2 regions of the Variovorax atrisoli genome follow, and region 1 is predicted to be linked to the other one. Evidence: riboswitches for the same ligand, from Rfam matches in the RefSeq annotation. Region 1 holds a riboswitch; the other holds the start of a gene.
What was found. Region 1 has a riboswitch for glycine ahead of FHY06_RS10800 (D-amino acid dehydrogenase). Riboswitches for the same ligand answer to the same signal wherever they lie in the genome.

Region 1 (7,967 bases):
GACCGCACCTCGTCGCTCAGCAAACGCTTCAGGTATTTGCCGTAGCCACTCTTCTCCAGCGGCGCGGCGAGCCTCTCGAGCTGAGCGTTGTCGATGAACCCATTGCGCCAAGCAATTTCTTCCGGGCACGCAATCTTCAATCCCTGCCGATGCTCCAGTGTCGCGATGAACTGCCCGGCTTCCAGCAGGCTGTCGTGCGTGCCCGTGTCCAGCCACGCATAGCCGCGTTGCATGATCTGCACGTTCAGCTGATCGAGATCCAGATACGCCTGATTCACCGCGGTGATCTCCAACTCGCCACGCGCGCTCGGCTCCACCGCCTTCGCGATGTCCACCACTTGGTTGTCATAGAAGTAGAGGCCGGTCACCGCATAGCTGCTCTTTGGCTTGAGCGGCTTCTCTTCGATGCTGCTGGCCTTGCCCTTGCCGTCGAACGCGACCACACCATAGCGCTCGGGGTCGTGCACGTGATATGCGAACACGGTGGCCCCGGAAGTCTTCGCGTCCGCATCGGCCAGCAGGTTCACGAAGTCGTGCCCGTAATAGATGTTGTCGCCCAGCACCAGCGCGCTCGGCGAATTGCCGACGAACTTGTCGCCGATGATGAAGGCCTGCGCGAGACCATCCGGACTGGGCTGCACCGCATACTGCAGGTTGATGCCCCACTGGCTGCCGTCCCCAAGCAACTGCTGGAAGCGAGGCGTGTCCTGCGGCGTGCTGATGATCAGGATGTCGCGCATGCCACCCAGCATGAGCGTGCTGAGTGGGTAGTAGATCATCGGTTTGTCGTACACCGGCAGCAGCTGCTTGCTGATCGCCAGGGTCGCGGGATGCAGGCGCGTGCCCGAACCGCCGGCCAGGATGATGCCCTTGCGTTGCGTCGTCTTGGTCATGCTCTTTCTTCTCGTGGGATTCAAAGGATCTCGCGCAGCATGCGCGCAACGCCTTCCTGCCATGGCGGCAGGCGCAGGCCGAAGGTGGTCTGCAGCTTGCTGGTGTCGAGGCGCGAGTTGTGCGGGCGCTTCGCCGGGGTCGGGAAGGCGCTGGTCGGCACGGCCTCGACGGCGTCGGGCCCGGCCTTGAGTTCGACGCCTGCCTGCTGCGCCATTTCGAGCACGAAGCGCGCGTAGCCGTACCACGTCGTCTCGCCGCCGGCGATCGCGTGATAGAGGCCGACCTTGGAGGGATCCTGCAGCGTCGCCCTGATGGCGTGCGCCGTCACGTCGGCAAGCAGTTCCGCGCCTGTGGGGGCACCGAACTGGTCGTCGATGACGGTCAGCTTGTCGCGCTCCTTGGCCAGCCGCAGCATGGTCTTGGCGAAGTTGCCGCCGCGCGCGGCATACACCCAGCTGGTGCGGAAGATCAGGTGCCTGGCGCAGTGCCGGGCCACCAGTTGCTCGCCCTCGAGCTTGGTGCTGCCGTAGACGCTGAGCGGGCCGGTCGCATCGCCTTCCTTCCACGGCGTGGTGCCGCTGCCGTCGAAGACGTAGTCGGTCGAATAATGGACCATCAGCGCGCCGATCTTCTGCGCCGCTTCGGCCACGACGCCGGGCGACGTGGCGTTGAGCTTGCGCGCGAACTCGGGTTCGCTCTCGGCCTTGTCGACGGCGGTGTGCGCCGCTGCATTGACGATCACGTCGGGGCGCACCTTGAGCACCGTGTCGGCGAGTTCCTCGGGCCGGCTGAAGTCCGCGTGGAAATCGGTGCTGTCGAAGTCGAGCGCGACCAGTTCACCCAGCGGCGCCAGGCTGCGCTGCAGTTCCCAGCCGACCTGTCCGCCCTTGCCCAGCAGCAGCAGCTTCATGCCGCGGCCTTCGCGTCGTACTGCTTCTCGACCCACTCGCGGTACGCGCCGCTTTGCACGTTGCGCACCCATTCGCTGTTCGCGAGGTACCACTCGACGGTCTTGCGGATGCCGGTGTCGAAGGTTTCGGCGGGCTTCCAGCCGAGTTCGCGCTCGAGCTTGCGCGCGTCGATGGCGTAGCGGCGGTCGTGGCCGGGGCGGTCGGTGACGTAGGTGATCTGTTCCTTGTACGGCTTGCCGTCGGCGCGGGGGCGCAGTTCGTCGAGCAGGGCGCACACGGTGTTGACGATCTCGATGTTCGGCTTCTCGTTCCAGCCGCCCACGTTGTAGGTCTCGCCGAGCTTGCCGGCCTCGAGCACGCGGCGGATGGCGCTGCAGTGGTCCTTCACGTAGAGCCAGTCGCGCACCTGCATGCCGTCGCCATACACGGGCAGGTTCTTGCCGGCCAGCGCGTTGACGATCATCAGCGGGATCAGCTTCTCGGGAAAGTGGAACGGGCCGTAGTTGTTCGAGCAGTTGGTGGTCAGCACCGGCAGGCCGTAGGTGTGGTGCCAGGCGCGCACGAGGTGGTCGCTGGCGGCCTTGCTAGCCGAGTAGGGGCTGTTGGGCTCGTACTTGTTCTCTTCGGTGAAGGCCGGGTCGGTCTTGGAGAGCGACCCGTACACCTCGTCGGTCGAGACGTGCAGGAAGCGGAAGGCCGATTTCTGGTCGGCCGGCAGCGCGCTCCAGAAGCTACGCACCGATTCGAGCAGTCGGAAGGTGCCGAGCACGTTGGTCTGCACGAAGTCCTCGGGGCCGTGGATCGAGCGGTCGACGTGCGACTCGGCGGCGAAGTTCACCACGGCGCGGGGCTTGTGCTCTGCCAGCAGGCGGTCGACCAGGGCGCTGTCGCCGATGTCGCCCTGCACGAAGATGTGCCTGGGATTGCCCTTGAGCGATGCGAGGGTCTCGAGGTTGCCAGCGTAGGTCAGCTTGTCGAGATTGACGACGGGCTCGTCGCTGTTCGCGATCCAGTCGAGTACGAAATTGGCGCCAATGAAGCCAGCGCCGCCGGTAACCAGGATCATGAAGTCCCCTGCAGTGATGTGGAACGATCGCCCTGCGGCAAATCAACGGGCGATTATCCCATTCGCCCAAGGGCGAGAATTCAGAGGTTGGCGCCCGTGCAGGCTCCGCCTACAATCGCCCCACTGCAGGAGAGCGGGCCACCCCGGTGGCCCTACCGAAGGCGCAAACTCCCATAAACGCTCAGGTCGGCCTCGCAAGGGCCTGTACTGCACCAACTGAAACGCCGTCTGGAGAGCCGCCACGCCATGTGGCGCACCGAAGGAGCAAACCCTCTGCGGGCGCAGCGGGTGAATCTCTCAGGTACCGAGGACAGGGGGAGCGGCAACTTGGACTGCGGTCGCCTGGTTGCCTTGCTATTCATTCGATAGCAATCAATGCCCGCCGTTCAAGCGCAGCACCTCAAAGGTACTTGAAATGCGCGTGATCGTCCTCGGCGCCGGCCTGCTCGGCGTGACTTCGGCTTACTACCTCCAGCAACTCGGCCACGAAGTGACCGTGATCGATCGGCAGGCCACCCCGGCCGCCGAAACCAGCTTCGCCAATGGCGGGCAGATCTCCGTCAGCCATGCCGAGCCCTGGGCCAACCCCAGCGCGCCGCTCAAGGTGCTGCAATGGCTGGGCAAGGAAGACGCCCCGCTGCTCTTCCGCATGCGTGCCGACATGCGCCAGTGGCTCTGGGGCCTGCAGTTCCTGCGCGAATGCACGCCGGCGCGCACCCGCCACAACATCGAGCAGATCGTTCGTCTCGGCACATACAGCCGCTCGATGTTGCAACAGTTGCGCCGCGACACCGGCCTCAACTACGACCAGCGCACCCAAGGCATCCTCCACTTCTACACGACGCAGAAGGAGTTCGACGGCGCCCTCGAGCCCGCCGAGCAGATGCGTGCCCTGGGATGCGAGCGCCGGGTCATCTCGGCCGACGAGGCCCTGAAGATCGAGCCCGCCCTCGCCCACATCCGCCCCAAGCTGGCCGGCGCCACCTACACGGCCGAGGACGAGTCCGGCGACGCCAACCGCTTCGCGCGCGAACTCGTCGCGCTGGCCGCCGCCGCGGGCGTGAGGTTCCTGATGAGCCACACCGTGACAGCGTTGCGCGAGGCCGGCGGCAGCATCGACCACGTCGAGGCCACCGACAGCGAAGGCCGCTTCCAGCGAATCCGCGGCGACGCCTTCGTCCTGGCGATGGGCTCGCTGAGCCCGCTGTACACAGCGCCGCTGGGCATCCGGCTGCCGATCTACCCGGCCAAGGGCTATTCGGTGACCCTGCCTGTCAAGGACGCCTTCAAGGCCCACCAGGTCTCGCTGACCGATGACGAATTCAAGCTCGTGTTCTCGCGCTACACCTCCGCATCGGGCGACCGCCTGCGCATCGCCGGCACGGCCGAGCTCAACGGCTACGACCGCGACCTGAACCGCGTGCGCTGCGAAGCCATCGTGCGCCGCGTCGAGGAGCTCTTCCCCGGCGCCGGCGACACCACCCAGGCCCAGTTCTGGACGGGCCTGCGCCCGGCCACGCCGAGCAACGTCCCGCTGATCGGCAAGACGAAGCTGCCGAACCTGTTCCTCAACACCGGCCACGGCACCCTGGGGTGGACGCACGCCTGCGGCTCGGGCAAGTCGATCGCGCGGATCGTGAGCGGGCTGGCGCCGGAGGTGGATTTCGCGTTCACGGGGATGCCGGCGCCCAGTCCCCGCGTTCCTCAGCCCGCTCTGGGCTGACGAGCCGGCAGGCCATGGATCACGCCTTGAAGGTGATCCAGGGCCTGAGCCGCACCGCGCAGCGGATCAGCCCGGCGCGTTCCTGCGCGTCGATCACCTCGCCGATAGGCTTGTAGGCCTGCGGCGCCTCTTCGATCCGGCGCTCCTCGCGCAAGGTCACGCATTGCCAGCTGGCCTGTTGGTCGGCAGTCGCGGGCCGCATCGCGCGCACCTGCTGCCGACGCATCCGCCGACCGGCGCCATGGCTGCACGACCAGAGCCAGTCCTCATGCCCGAGCCCGGAAGCCAGATACGAGTAGTCGCCCATCGAGCCCGGAATAAGCGCCAGGTCGCCTGCATTCGCCGGCGTCGCTCCCTTGCGGTGGATGTTCATGCCGCGTTCCCGCAGCACGACGTTGTGCGGCACGTCCACCACCAGCTTCGACGACGAGGCACCGAGCAGTTCAGCGAAATCCTTCCGCACCAGTTCGGCCAGCACGACACGGTTGGCCCATGCATAGCGTGCCGCCACGCCCATGGCCTCCAGGTATTCGTCGGCCAGCGGCCCCGCCAGACCGTAGAGACCGCTCTTCGGATGGCGCAGGCCGCCGGGCCACTCGGCGCGGGCGCGATCCATCCATCGCCCACCCACATGAAATCCGATGTCGCGCGAGCCGCTGTGGATCATCACGACCACATCTCCCGTCTTCAGGCCCGCACGGTAGGCCTCATGGCGGTCCAGGACATGGTCGACCACCTGCAGCTCCACGAAATGGTTGCCGCTTCCCGGTGTGCCGAGGCAGGGGTCACGGAACAGCTCGTGGCGGCCGCCGATGTAGGCCTCGGGTGCATGCCGGGCACTGCCGCCGAAGCTCGCGAGGCCGATGCAGGCATCGAGCTCGGCCTGCATCCGGTCGCGTTCGCACGAAGACCATAGCCCGCCGCTGCGCACCGCCTCCAGGAAGGCCGCGGGGCCCACGTCGAACAGCGCCCTGAACGCCGTCGTGTGCACCGGCACGTCGCGACCGTTGTCGAGCAGGCTGCGCGTGAGCCTCTCGACCAGCCGCGTCCTGTGCGGAGCCACCTGGTCGAGCGTGAGCCCGGTGGTCAGCAGGCGCATGCCACAGTTGATGTCGGTACCCACTGCTGCGGGAATGACGAAGTCGGGGTCGGTCGCGACGACGCTGCCGACGGGCGCGACGGAGCCCGGGTGGAAATCGGGCGTCGCGCAGGCCTTGCACACGCCTTTCTCGCCGTCGGGCGAGCGCACGCTGGCGAATGCCAGCAACTGGTTCACCGCCTTTTCTTCCAGTGGAAGACTGGGCGGCAGGAGCACCGTGGCCTGCGAGGCCTCATGGTGCAGGTGATACACGCCATCACGGTAGTCGACGGCGATGCCGGCGCGCGAGAAGGCACGCTGGAGTCTGGAGAAGCGAGGATCGCTCATGACTGCTGTTCCATTCGGGAAACCATGTCGGTTTCCTGCCTCGTCGCACTTTGCGTGGAGAGGCGAAAAAGATCGGCCGCGCTCGCGAAGGAGGCGATGCGCGGCTGGCTCTTTCTTGCAGCAGCAGAGATTCAAGAAAGCGGGCGGATTCTAGCGATGGATCCTCCCGCCGAAAACTCGCCCGTCGCTTTTTCGCGTCGGGCGCCAGGTCAGTCGGGCGCGGTGAACACCGTCAACACCCCGGTATACCCATACAGATGGTGCCGCGCGATCTCCCCTGCGGCGAAGAAGCCCACCAGCGGCACGTCGCCGAGCGCGTGCCGCACGATCTGCAGCTCCGCCCCCGGCGCGCCGAAGTGCGGGCCGCCGCGGCCGGAGCAGCTCACGTACACGGCTCCGGCGATGCGCCGCGCGGGATGCGGCGCGGCTTCGGCCTCGCCAGCCGCCACGGCGCGTGCGGTGGCCAGCGTCTGTTCCTCGGGCTCCAGTTCCTCGCGGATTTCCGCGCAGATGCGCATCAGGTCGGCGCGCGCGGCCTGGGCGTTGCGGCGGCAGAAGGTCAGGCGCATGCCGGCTTCCGCGGTATCGGCGATGGCGATGCCGCGCCGCGTGGGGTCGAGTCCGATGATGTGGCGCACGAGCACGTCGGCGCCCAGGTCGCCGGTGCGGCGGATGCCGTCGCTGCCGGCGTCGGCCAGGCCGACCAGGGTGTTGCGCACCGCTTCGATGGCCTCCTGCGGGCGTTCCAGCGACACCTGCAGGTCGGCCAGCAGCACGTCGAGCGCAGGCTCGCCGTCGAGCTTGAGCAGCAGGTTGCCGTCGGCCTCGGTGATCTCGCGTTCGCGCACAGCGCCCGAGCGCAGCGGCTGGCAGCCCTGGGTGACGCGCGACACCAGCCGCACGCCTTCGCCGAAGACCACGCCCGAGAGCCCGCCCGAGAACACGCCGCCCGCGGCGCCATGGCCACGGATGTTGCCGTTGCCGCCGACGGCGAACTGCAGCGCGCCGCCGCGTCCCGACGAAAGTCCGCCGAACAGGTAGCCGGTATCGGTGCGCCCGGCCATCTCGCCGATCAGTTCGGCGAGGTCGGGCGTGGCGGGGTCGGCGTGCACCAGCGCCGTGTGCGCCTCGAAACCGCTCATTTCCGAATTGCCCAGGGGCGCGACGCCGGAAAACACGCGGTACTGGTCGCTCGGCAGCGCGCACAGCATCAGGGTCATGCCGGGTTCGTCGAAGTACTCGGCGTTGTTGGCCGACACGCCGACGCCGACGGTGCCCGACCAGTCGGTCACCTCGGGCAGCTCGGCGCTCAGGTGGTCGAGGATGTCCTGCGCGTCGCCGGCGTAGTGGTCGGTGATGTAGAGGAGCCCCAGCGTGGGCGCGGAGGCGTAGTCGGGCAGCGCCATCTGCGCCCGCAGCTGCGCGAGCACGAGGCCCGCGGCCATTCGCCATTGCGGATGGGTGGCATGACCGGAGGGAAAAAGCTTCATGATGCGTGCCAACCCGTTCTTGAAAAATGGATGTGTGTATGACGTCAGCGTCGCGCGGAGGTTCGCTTGCGCGCGGCGGTGGACGTCTTCTTCTTGGCGGCCGGAGCCGTCGTCTTCGCAGACTTCTTCGCGGCGGCCGGCTTGCGGGCTGCAGCCGGCTTGCCCATGACCGAGCCGACTGCATCGGCCAGCGGTTGCGCCATGGACGGCATCTTCAACTGGGCCGCGTCCTGCAGCGCCGTGCTGGCGATCTGCTGGAACTGCTCGGTGAGCGAGCCCCACCACTGCATCGGGTCGACCACGCCTGCGCTCTCGCCCGCCGTGGCTTTGGCCTTGGAGGCGGCGGGCTTGCGGGTGGGCTTCCTGGGCGGGGGAGCGGCTTCTTGAGCCTCCTCCTCGGGCGCCTCTTCGTTCTCGACTTCCTCGGGCTCCCGGGGTTCGGGCTCCGGCGCAGCCC
Region 2 (7,967 bases), on a different contig from region 1:
TCACCCCGCCCTTCGGCGTGAACCTGTTCGCGGCCTGCACGGTGGCGCGCATCTCGCTCGACCGCATCGTGAGGCATCTCGTGCCGTTCGTGCTGGTGATCCTCGCTTGCCTGATGGTGATCACCTACGTGCCGTGGATCTCGCTGGCGCTGCGGGATCTGGTCTACGCGAGATAGTCAGTCGCGGCGCAGGTACACGCTCGGCGGCACGCCCAGCGTGCGCCGGAACATGGCGGTGAAGGCGCTCGGGCTCTCGTAGCCGTGGGCCAGCGCCACCTCCAGGATCGACGCGCCCGCTGCCAGCCGGGGCAGGCTCAGCAGCAGCCTCGCCTGCCGGCACCACGCACCGAAGTTCATTCCCGTCTCGCGCTGGAACAGGCGCGCGAGCGTGCGGGTGTTCATGTGCAGGCGCGAGGCCCACTCGTCCAGCGTCGCGGGCAGCGAAGGATCGCGCACCAGTTCCTCGCACAACGCGGCCAGCCGGGCATGGCGCGGCATCGGCACGTGCAGCGAGAGCGCCGGCGCGGCCTCGATCTCGTCGAGGATCAGCTCCATCACGCGCTCGTCGCGGCTGCCCGGCGCGTAGTCCAGCGGCAGCGACACGGCCGTGACGATCAGCTCCCGCAGCAGCGCGCCGACGTGGATCACGCGGCACTCGCTGCCCAGGTCGGCGCGCGTGCCCGGCTCGACGAACACCGTGCGCATGCGAACCTCGCCGGCCATGCGGATGCGGTGCTCCATGCCGCCGGGCACCCACACTCCGCGGCCGGTCGGCACCACCCAGCTGCCGGCGGCGGCGCTCACCAGCATCACGCCCGAGATCGCGTGGATGAGCTGGCCGCGCCGGTGCGTGTGCGGCGGAATGAAGGCGTCGCCGGCAGGGTCGGTCGCCAGCACCGCGACCGCGCGCGGGGTGGATTCGCCTTGCTCGGGGCGGAGGTCGATCGCTTTGTCCATTTCTCGACGATGCTTGCCAATTCGTAGCAGGAATATCTTCTCACGGCTTCCTACGATGCTTTTTTCACTCCTACCGCAAACGAAAGAAGCATCCGTCATGAACAAGCGCCGACTCGGGCTGCTCACCGGCACCCATGCCGTCAACGACCTCTACCAGGGCCTCGTGCCCGCCCTGCTGCCGTTCATGGTGCTGGAGCGCGGCTACAGCTACACCGCGGTCAGCGGGCTGATGCTGGCGGCCACGGGCCTGTCGAGCGTGGTGCAGCCGCTGTTCGGCCTGTACGCCGACCGCCACCCGCGCAGCTGGCTGGTGCCCACGGGCTTCCTGGTGGCCGCGCTGGGCGTGGTGCTGGCTGGGCTGAGCCAGAGCTACCTGCTGACCTGGATCGCGATGGCGCTGTGCGGCCTGGGCATCGCGGCCTACCACCCGCCGGCCACGGTGGCTGCACGCGCGGCCGGCGGCGGCTCGCAGAAGGCGATGAGCGTGTTCTCCGTGGGCGGCACCATCGGCGCCTCGTTCGCGCCGGTGCTGGCGGCCACGGCCGTGGGCGGCGGCAGCCTGTCGCGCAGCTACCTGCTGGGCGTGCCCGCGCTGGCGATGGGCCTGGTGTGGTTCGTCGTGAACACGCGGCGCGGAGCGGCCTCGGGCAGCGCCGCCGCCGCGGCGCGCAAGGCCGGCGACCATCTGATGAGGCCGCACAACGACTGGCGCGCCTTCGGGCTGCTGGTGGCGACCATCGTGGGCTGGTCGATCCCATACGTCACGGTGATGTCGATGCTGTCGCTGCGCATCACGCGCGACCTGCACGGCTCGGCCTTCCAGGGCGCGGCGGCGCTCACCGCGTTCACTGCGGCGGGCGCGGTCGGCACGCTGCTCGGTGGGTGGCTCGGCGACCGCATCGGGCGCATGGGCACGATCCGCGCGGGCTACCTCTTCGCGCTGCCCTCGCTCGCGGGCATCGTGCTCGCACCGAGCGCCGGCTGGGCGCTGGCCTGCACCGGGCTCTTCGGCCTGTGCATGTTCCTGCCCTTCGCGGCGCAGGTGACGCTCGCGCAGGACTACCTTCCGCGCAACCCGGCCACCGCCAGCGGCATCGCGCTGGGGCTGGCGCTGTCGGTGGGCGGGCTGGTCTCGCCGCTCTTCGGCATGCTGTCGGACGCGCGCGGCCTCGGCGTGACGCTGACCGCCGTGCTCTGCCTGCTGTGCGTGGCGGCGGTGCTCGCGCTGCGGCTGCGCAATCGCACCATGCAGACGATGCCTGTCGACGCCGAGGGAGCCGCCGCCTGAAAGCGGCCCGGCGCATGTTCGCTGCCAGAATCGGGCGCAGGGCCGAAGGGCCGGCGAAACGACGAGGAGGGACACTGCGCCATGAATCGATTCCTGAGCTGCGTATTGGGGAGCACGCTGCTGGCTCCGGCTGCCTTCGGCGCCGGGCCGACGACGGCGGTAGCGCCAGGAGCGCCGGTAGCGCCAATAGCGCCGACGACGCCGGCAGCCGCCGCCGCGCCGGCCGATCCCGCAGCAGGCATCCGTGAAGTCGAGTCTGCAGTGCGCGCCTGGGCCGCGGCATGGTCCGCACGCGACGTGACTCGCTACCTTGCCGCCTACGCGCCCGACTTCACCCCGCCGCGCGGCCAGGACCGCAAGGCATGGGAGGCCGACCGCCGCGCCCGCATCGAGGAGAAGGCCGCCATCAGCGTGGAGATCGACAGCCTCGTCATCAGCCTCAAGGGACAGGCGGCCACCGCCAGCTTCCAGCAGACCTACAGCGCCGACAAGCTGCGCGAGAAGAGCCGCAAGACGCTGGAGCTTCAGCGCGTCGGGGGCCGCTGGCTCATCCGCAAGGAGGGCGCGGGCGGATGATGCAGGCGCCCGGACCAATGGCCCTGTAAGCCAAACGGTTCACGAAGGTGTCACCGCTTGCAACCATGCTGCAGCCTTCGTTTCCCCAAGGCTGTGGCTGCCATGTTTCCCACCAAGACCGACAAGGCGCGCAACGAACTCCAGGGCGGACAGCGCACGCTCACCCAGCGCGAACGCGCCCTGCTGCTGATGGCCGACGGCCGGCGCTCCCTGACCGACTTCAGTCCCCTCTTCCCCAATCGCGATGAAGCCGAGCGGACGATCCAGGCGCTGATCGACAAGGGCTACCTGCAGGGCCCCAAGGCTGCAGCCGCACCGGCCGAGCCTCCCGCACAGCCCGCGCCCTCGCCCATCCCGGCCGTCGAGCCGATCCAGGTCGCCACCGCCGCCGACACCTTCGACGGCAAGCGCTCGCTGGCGACCACGCGCATGTTCCTGTTCGACATCTGCGAGCGCATGTTCGTGCGCCGCGACCCTAAGTTCGCACTGCAGATGCGCGACGCCCTGCGCGAGGCGCGCGACCGCGAGGCGATGCTGACCATAGCCGCGCTGATGCTCACCGAGATCGAGAAGACCGCCGGCGTGGAGCGCGCCGAATCGCTGCGCGAGCGCATCGACCGGCTGCTGCCGCCGGCCGAAGTGATTCACTGAAGACCCCGGCCGGGCCTGTGACACCATCGCCGGGTGAATCTTTCCTCGCGTCCCACACCCGCGCTGTCCGAGCGCCTTCTCAACTGGGCCAGGCGCCTCAAGCGCGACGGCGTCACGCTCTGGTTCGCCTGCCGGCACGCCGCCACGCCCTGGTATGCCAAGGCGCTGGGCGTGTTCGTGGTGGCCTATGCCCTGAGCCCGATCGACCTGATCCCCGACTTCGTGCCGGTGCTGGGCTACGTCGACGACGTGCTGCTGCTGCCGGGGCTGATCTGGCTCACGATCAGGCTGATTCCGGCGTCCGTCCTCGCCGAATGCCGTTTGCAGGCCGATGCCTGGATCCAGCGTGCCGGCGCCAGGCCGACCAGCCGCTGGGGCGCCGCGCTGGTCGTGGCGGTGTGGATCGCGGTCGCCGCCGGGGCCTGGTACCTGTGGGCGCGCTGATCGCAAAAAGCCCGGATCGCCGGCCGTGCCGCGCGATCCACTACACTCCCCGGGGTCAGGAGAGAGCCCCGCATGCCGGGGCCGCCGAAGGCGCAGGGGGAAGTTTCCCCCGAACGCTCAGGCAAAAGGACTGACGAGGCGCCGGTGAAAACCGGTGTTTCCTTGCTGGAGAGAGGCCGCCGCCAAACACAGGCAGCGGCCCACCGAAGGAGCAAACCCCGATCGTGGGGCGAATCTCTCAGGTAAAGCGGACAGCAGGGGTGGCCCATGGCTTGCGTCATGGATTTCGACTGCCCCTTTGGAGTGCCCCGTGGCCGCTTCCCCCGCATCCGCTACCGAACTTCTCAAGACGCCGCTGTACGACCTCCACCTGGAGCTGGGCGCACGCATGGTGCCCTTCGCCGGCTATTCGATGCCGGTCCAGTACCCCGCCGGCCTGATGGCCGAGCACAAGCACACGCGCGACGCGGCCGGTCTGTTCGACATCTCACACATGGGCCAGCTGCGCCTGGTCGGCGCCGACGCCGCGGCCGCGTTCGAGACCCTGATGCCCGTCGACGCGATCGACCTGCCCGCCGGCAAGCAGCGCTACGGCCTGCTGCTGAACGACGAGGGCGGCATCCTCGACGACCTGATGTTCTTCAACGAGGGCAACGGCTCGATCTTCGTGATCGTCAACGGCGCCTGCAAGGTGGCCGACATCGCCCACATCCAGCAGAAGATCGGCTCGCGCTGCGAGGTGCGCCCCCTGCCCGACCATGCCCTGCTCGCGCTGCAGGGCCCGCAGGCCGCGGCCACGCTGGCGCGGTTGTCGCCCGGCGTCGAGCGCTTCGTGTTCATGACGGGCGGCGCTGTGCAGATCGGCGGCATTGCGGCCTTCGTCACCCGCAGCGGCTACACCGGCGAAGACGGCTTCGAGATCTCGGTGGCCGCATCCGACGCCGAACGCCTCGCCCGCCTGCTGCTGGCCCAGCCCGAGGTCAAGCCCATCGGCCTGGGCGCGCGCAATTCGCTGCGGCTCGAAGCGGGCCTGTGCCTCTACGGCAACGACATCGACACCACCACCACGCCCGTCGAGGCCTCGCTCAACTGGGCGATGCAGAAGGTGCGCCGGGCGGGCGGTGCGCGCGAAGGCGGTTTTCCGGGCGCGGCCAGGGTGCTTGCGCAGCTCGCCACGGCCACTGCCGGCGCGGCCGGCCGCACCGGCCACGACACGCTGAAGCGCAAGCGCGTGGGCCTCGTGGCGCTGGAGCGCATTCCGGTGCGCGACGGCACGGTGCTGCAGTCTTTCGAAGGCCAGGACATCGGCCTCGTCACCAGCGGCCTGCTCGGCCCCACGGCCGACCGCTGCATCGCCATGGGCTACGTGGCCACCGCGTTCGCCGAACCCGGCACGCGCGTGCAGGCCATCGTGCGCGGCAAGCCGGTGCCGATGGAAGTGTCGACCATGCCCTTCGTGCCCACCCGCTACTACCGCGGCTGAACGGCTAGGCTCTGCACCCCGAAACATTTTTTCCACGAGGAGTTTTTCCACCATGAGCATCAAGTACACCAAGGACCACGAATGGGTGTCGGCCGAAGGCGACGCGGCCACCGTCGGCATCACCGTGCATGCGCAGGACGCGCTGGGCGACGTGGTGTTCGTCGACCTACCCGAGATCGGCAAGACCTTCGCCCAGGGCGAAGTCGCCGGTGTCGTCGAATCGGTGAAGGCCGCCGCCGACGTGTTCATGCCCGTCTCGGGCGAGATCACCGAAGTGAACGAAGCGCTGCGCGCCGACCCCTCTCTCGCCAACAGCGACCCGCTGGCCGCCGGCTGGTTCTTCAAGGTCAAGCTGAGCGACCCCTCGCAGCTCGACGCGCTTCTGGACGCGGCCTCGTACGACAAGTTCGCTGCCGAGTCCTGATCCCAGAAATCGGACAGCCGGACGCAGAAGGAATACAAGAACCAGGCAGAAGTCGCAGAAGAAACCGAATCAACTCCTGGTTCTCCTTCCGCGACCTCTGCAAAACCTTCGCGACTTCCGCGTTCTGACCCCGCTCCCCCGCCCCAAGCTCTTATCACCAGCCCTGCCATGTCGAAGCCCGCTGCCCTCCCCACCCTGCAAGAACTCGAGAACGCCGAAGAATTCATTGCCCGCCACATCGGCATCGATGCGGCGGACGAGGCACGCATGCTGCCGGCGATCGGGTCGGAAACGCGCGCGGAGCTGATCGACGGCATTGTGCCCGCCGCCATCCGCCGTGCCAGGCCGATGCGCCTGCCCGCGCCGGTGACCGAAGCCGACGCGCTGGCCGAGCTGAAGGCGATGGCGTCGAAGAACAAGGTGCTGCGCAACTTCATCGGCCAGGGCTACTACGGCAACCACACGCCGGGCGTGATCCTGCGCAACATCCTCGAGAACCCCGCCTGGTACACCGCCTACACGCCCTACCAGGCCGAGATCTCGCAGGGCCGCATGGAAGCCCTGCTCAACTTCCAGACGATGGTGTGCGACCTCACGGGCATGGCCATCGCCAACGCCTCGATGCTCGACGAGGCCACCGCCGCCGCCGAGGCCATGACGCTCGCCAAGCGCAGCGTGAAAAGCAAGAGCAACGTGTTCCTGGTCTCGGGCGACTGCCATCCGCAGACCATCGAGGTCATCAAGACCCGTGCCGCGCCGCTGGGCATCGAGGTCAAGGTGAGCACCGTGTCGGAAACGCTGCCGCACCTGATGGTGAGCGGTGCCTTCTTCGGCGTGCTCGCGCAGTACCCTGCCACTACCGGCCACGTGCACGACCTGCGTCCGCTCGCGGGCCATGCGCACCAGTGCGACGCGGCCTTCATCGTCGCGGCCGACCTGCTGGCGCTGACGCTGCTCGCGCCTCCGGGCGAATGGGGTGCCGACATCGTCTGCGGCACCACGCAACGCTTCGGCATGCCGCTGTGCAACGGCGGCCCGCACGCCGCCTACCTGGCCTGCCGCGACGAGTTCAAGCGCTCGCTGCCGGGCCGCCTGGTGGGCGTGAGCGTCGACACGCACGGCCAGCCGGCCTACCGCCTCGCGCTGCAGACGCGCGAGCAGCACATCCGCCGCGAGAAGGCCACCTCCAACATCTGTACCGCGCAGGTGCTGCCGGCCGTGGTGGCCAGCATGTACGCCGTGTACCACGGGCCCGACGGCCTCACACGCATCGCGCAGCGCGTGGCTGCGCTCACCGCCGTGCTGGCCAAGGGCCTCGCGCAGATGGGCCGCGAGCCGGTGAATGCCACCGCGTTCGACTCGCTGACCATCCGCACCGGCGAAGACACGCAGGCGATCATCGAGCGCGCGCAGGCAGCAGGCGTCAACCTGCGCCAACGCCTGCAGCAGCACCTGGGCATCTCGCTGGACGAGACCAGCACGCGCGCCGACGTCGAAATGCTGTGGGCCCTGTTCGCGCCCGCCGGCACGCAGGCGCCGCGCTTCGACGAACTCGCCGGCAACACCACGCCGCTGATCCCCGAAGACCTGCGCCGCACCAGCGCATTCCTCACGCACCCGGTGTTCAACACCCACAAGAGCGAGACGGCGATGCTGCGCTACATCCGCAGCCTGTCGGACAAGGACCTCGCGCTCGACCGCAGCATGATCCCGCTGGGCAGCTGCACCATGAAGCTCAACGCGACCAGCGAGATGATCCCCATCACCTGGCCCGAGTTCGCCAACATCCACCCCTTCGCACCGCCCGACCAGCTGCAGGGCTATGCCCAGCTCGACGCCCAGCTGCGCGCCTGGCTGTGCGAGGCCACGGGCTACGCGGGCATCAGCCTGCAGCCCAACGCGGGCTCGCAGGGCGAGTACGCGGGCCTGCTGGCCATCAAGTCCTTCCATGAGGCCCAGGGCCAGGGCCACCGCAACATCTGCCTGATTCCGTCTTCCGCGCACGGCACCAACCCGGCCAGCGCACAGATGGTCGGCCTGCAGGTGGTGGTGACGGCCTGCGACGCGCAGGGCAACGTCGACATCGACGACCTCAAGCGCGCCTGCGAGAAGCACAGCGCCAACCTGGCCGCGGTGATGATCACC

Region 2: another riboswitch for glycine. It lies ahead of gcvT (glycine cleavage system aminomethyltransferase GcvT); the one in region 1 lies ahead of FHY06_RS10800 (D-amino acid dehydrogenase).

The regions. Positions count from the first base shown of each region.
Region 1 covers NZ_JACIBG010000002.1:851,672-859,638, forward strand. The annotation lists gene rfbA (glucose-1-phosphate thymidylyltransferase RfbA) at 1-893, opposite strand, end outside; gene rfbD (dTDP-4-dehydrorhamnose reductase) at 914-1,804, opposite strand; gene rfbB (dTDP-glucose 4,6-dehydratase) at 1,801-2,871, opposite strand; glycine riboswitch at 2,988-3,086, shown strand; glycine riboswitch at 3,090-3,195, shown strand; gene FHY06_RS10800 (D-amino acid dehydrogenase) at 3,287-4,594, shown strand; gene FHY06_RS10805 (RtcB family protein) at 4,614-6,020, opposite strand; gene FHY06_RS10810 (FIST signal transduction protein) at 6,230-7,510, opposite strand; gene FHY06_RS10815 (PhaM family polyhydroxyalkanoate granule multifunctional regulatory protein) at 7,555-7,967, opposite strand, start outside.
Region 2 covers NZ_JACIBG010000001.1:1,405,174-1,413,140, forward strand. The annotation lists gene FHY06_RS06660 (TRAP transporter large permease) at 1-176, shown strand, start outside; gene FHY06_RS06665 (AraC family transcriptional regulator) at 177-956, opposite strand; gene FHY06_RS06670 (MFS transporter) at 1,054-2,244, shown strand; gene FHY06_RS06675 (L,D-transpeptidase Cds6 family protein) at 2,326-2,820, shown strand; gene FHY06_RS06680 (hypothetical protein) at 2,923-3,471, shown strand; gene FHY06_RS06685 (YkvA family protein) at 3,505-3,915, shown strand; glycine riboswitch at 3,970-4,050, shown strand; glycine riboswitch at 4,071-4,180, shown strand; gene gcvT (glycine cleavage system aminomethyltransferase GcvT) at 4,226-5,398, shown strand; gene gcvH (glycine cleavage system protein GcvH) at 5,451-5,822, shown strand; gene gcvP (aminomethyl-transferring glycine dehydrogenase) at 5,991-7,967, shown strand, end outside.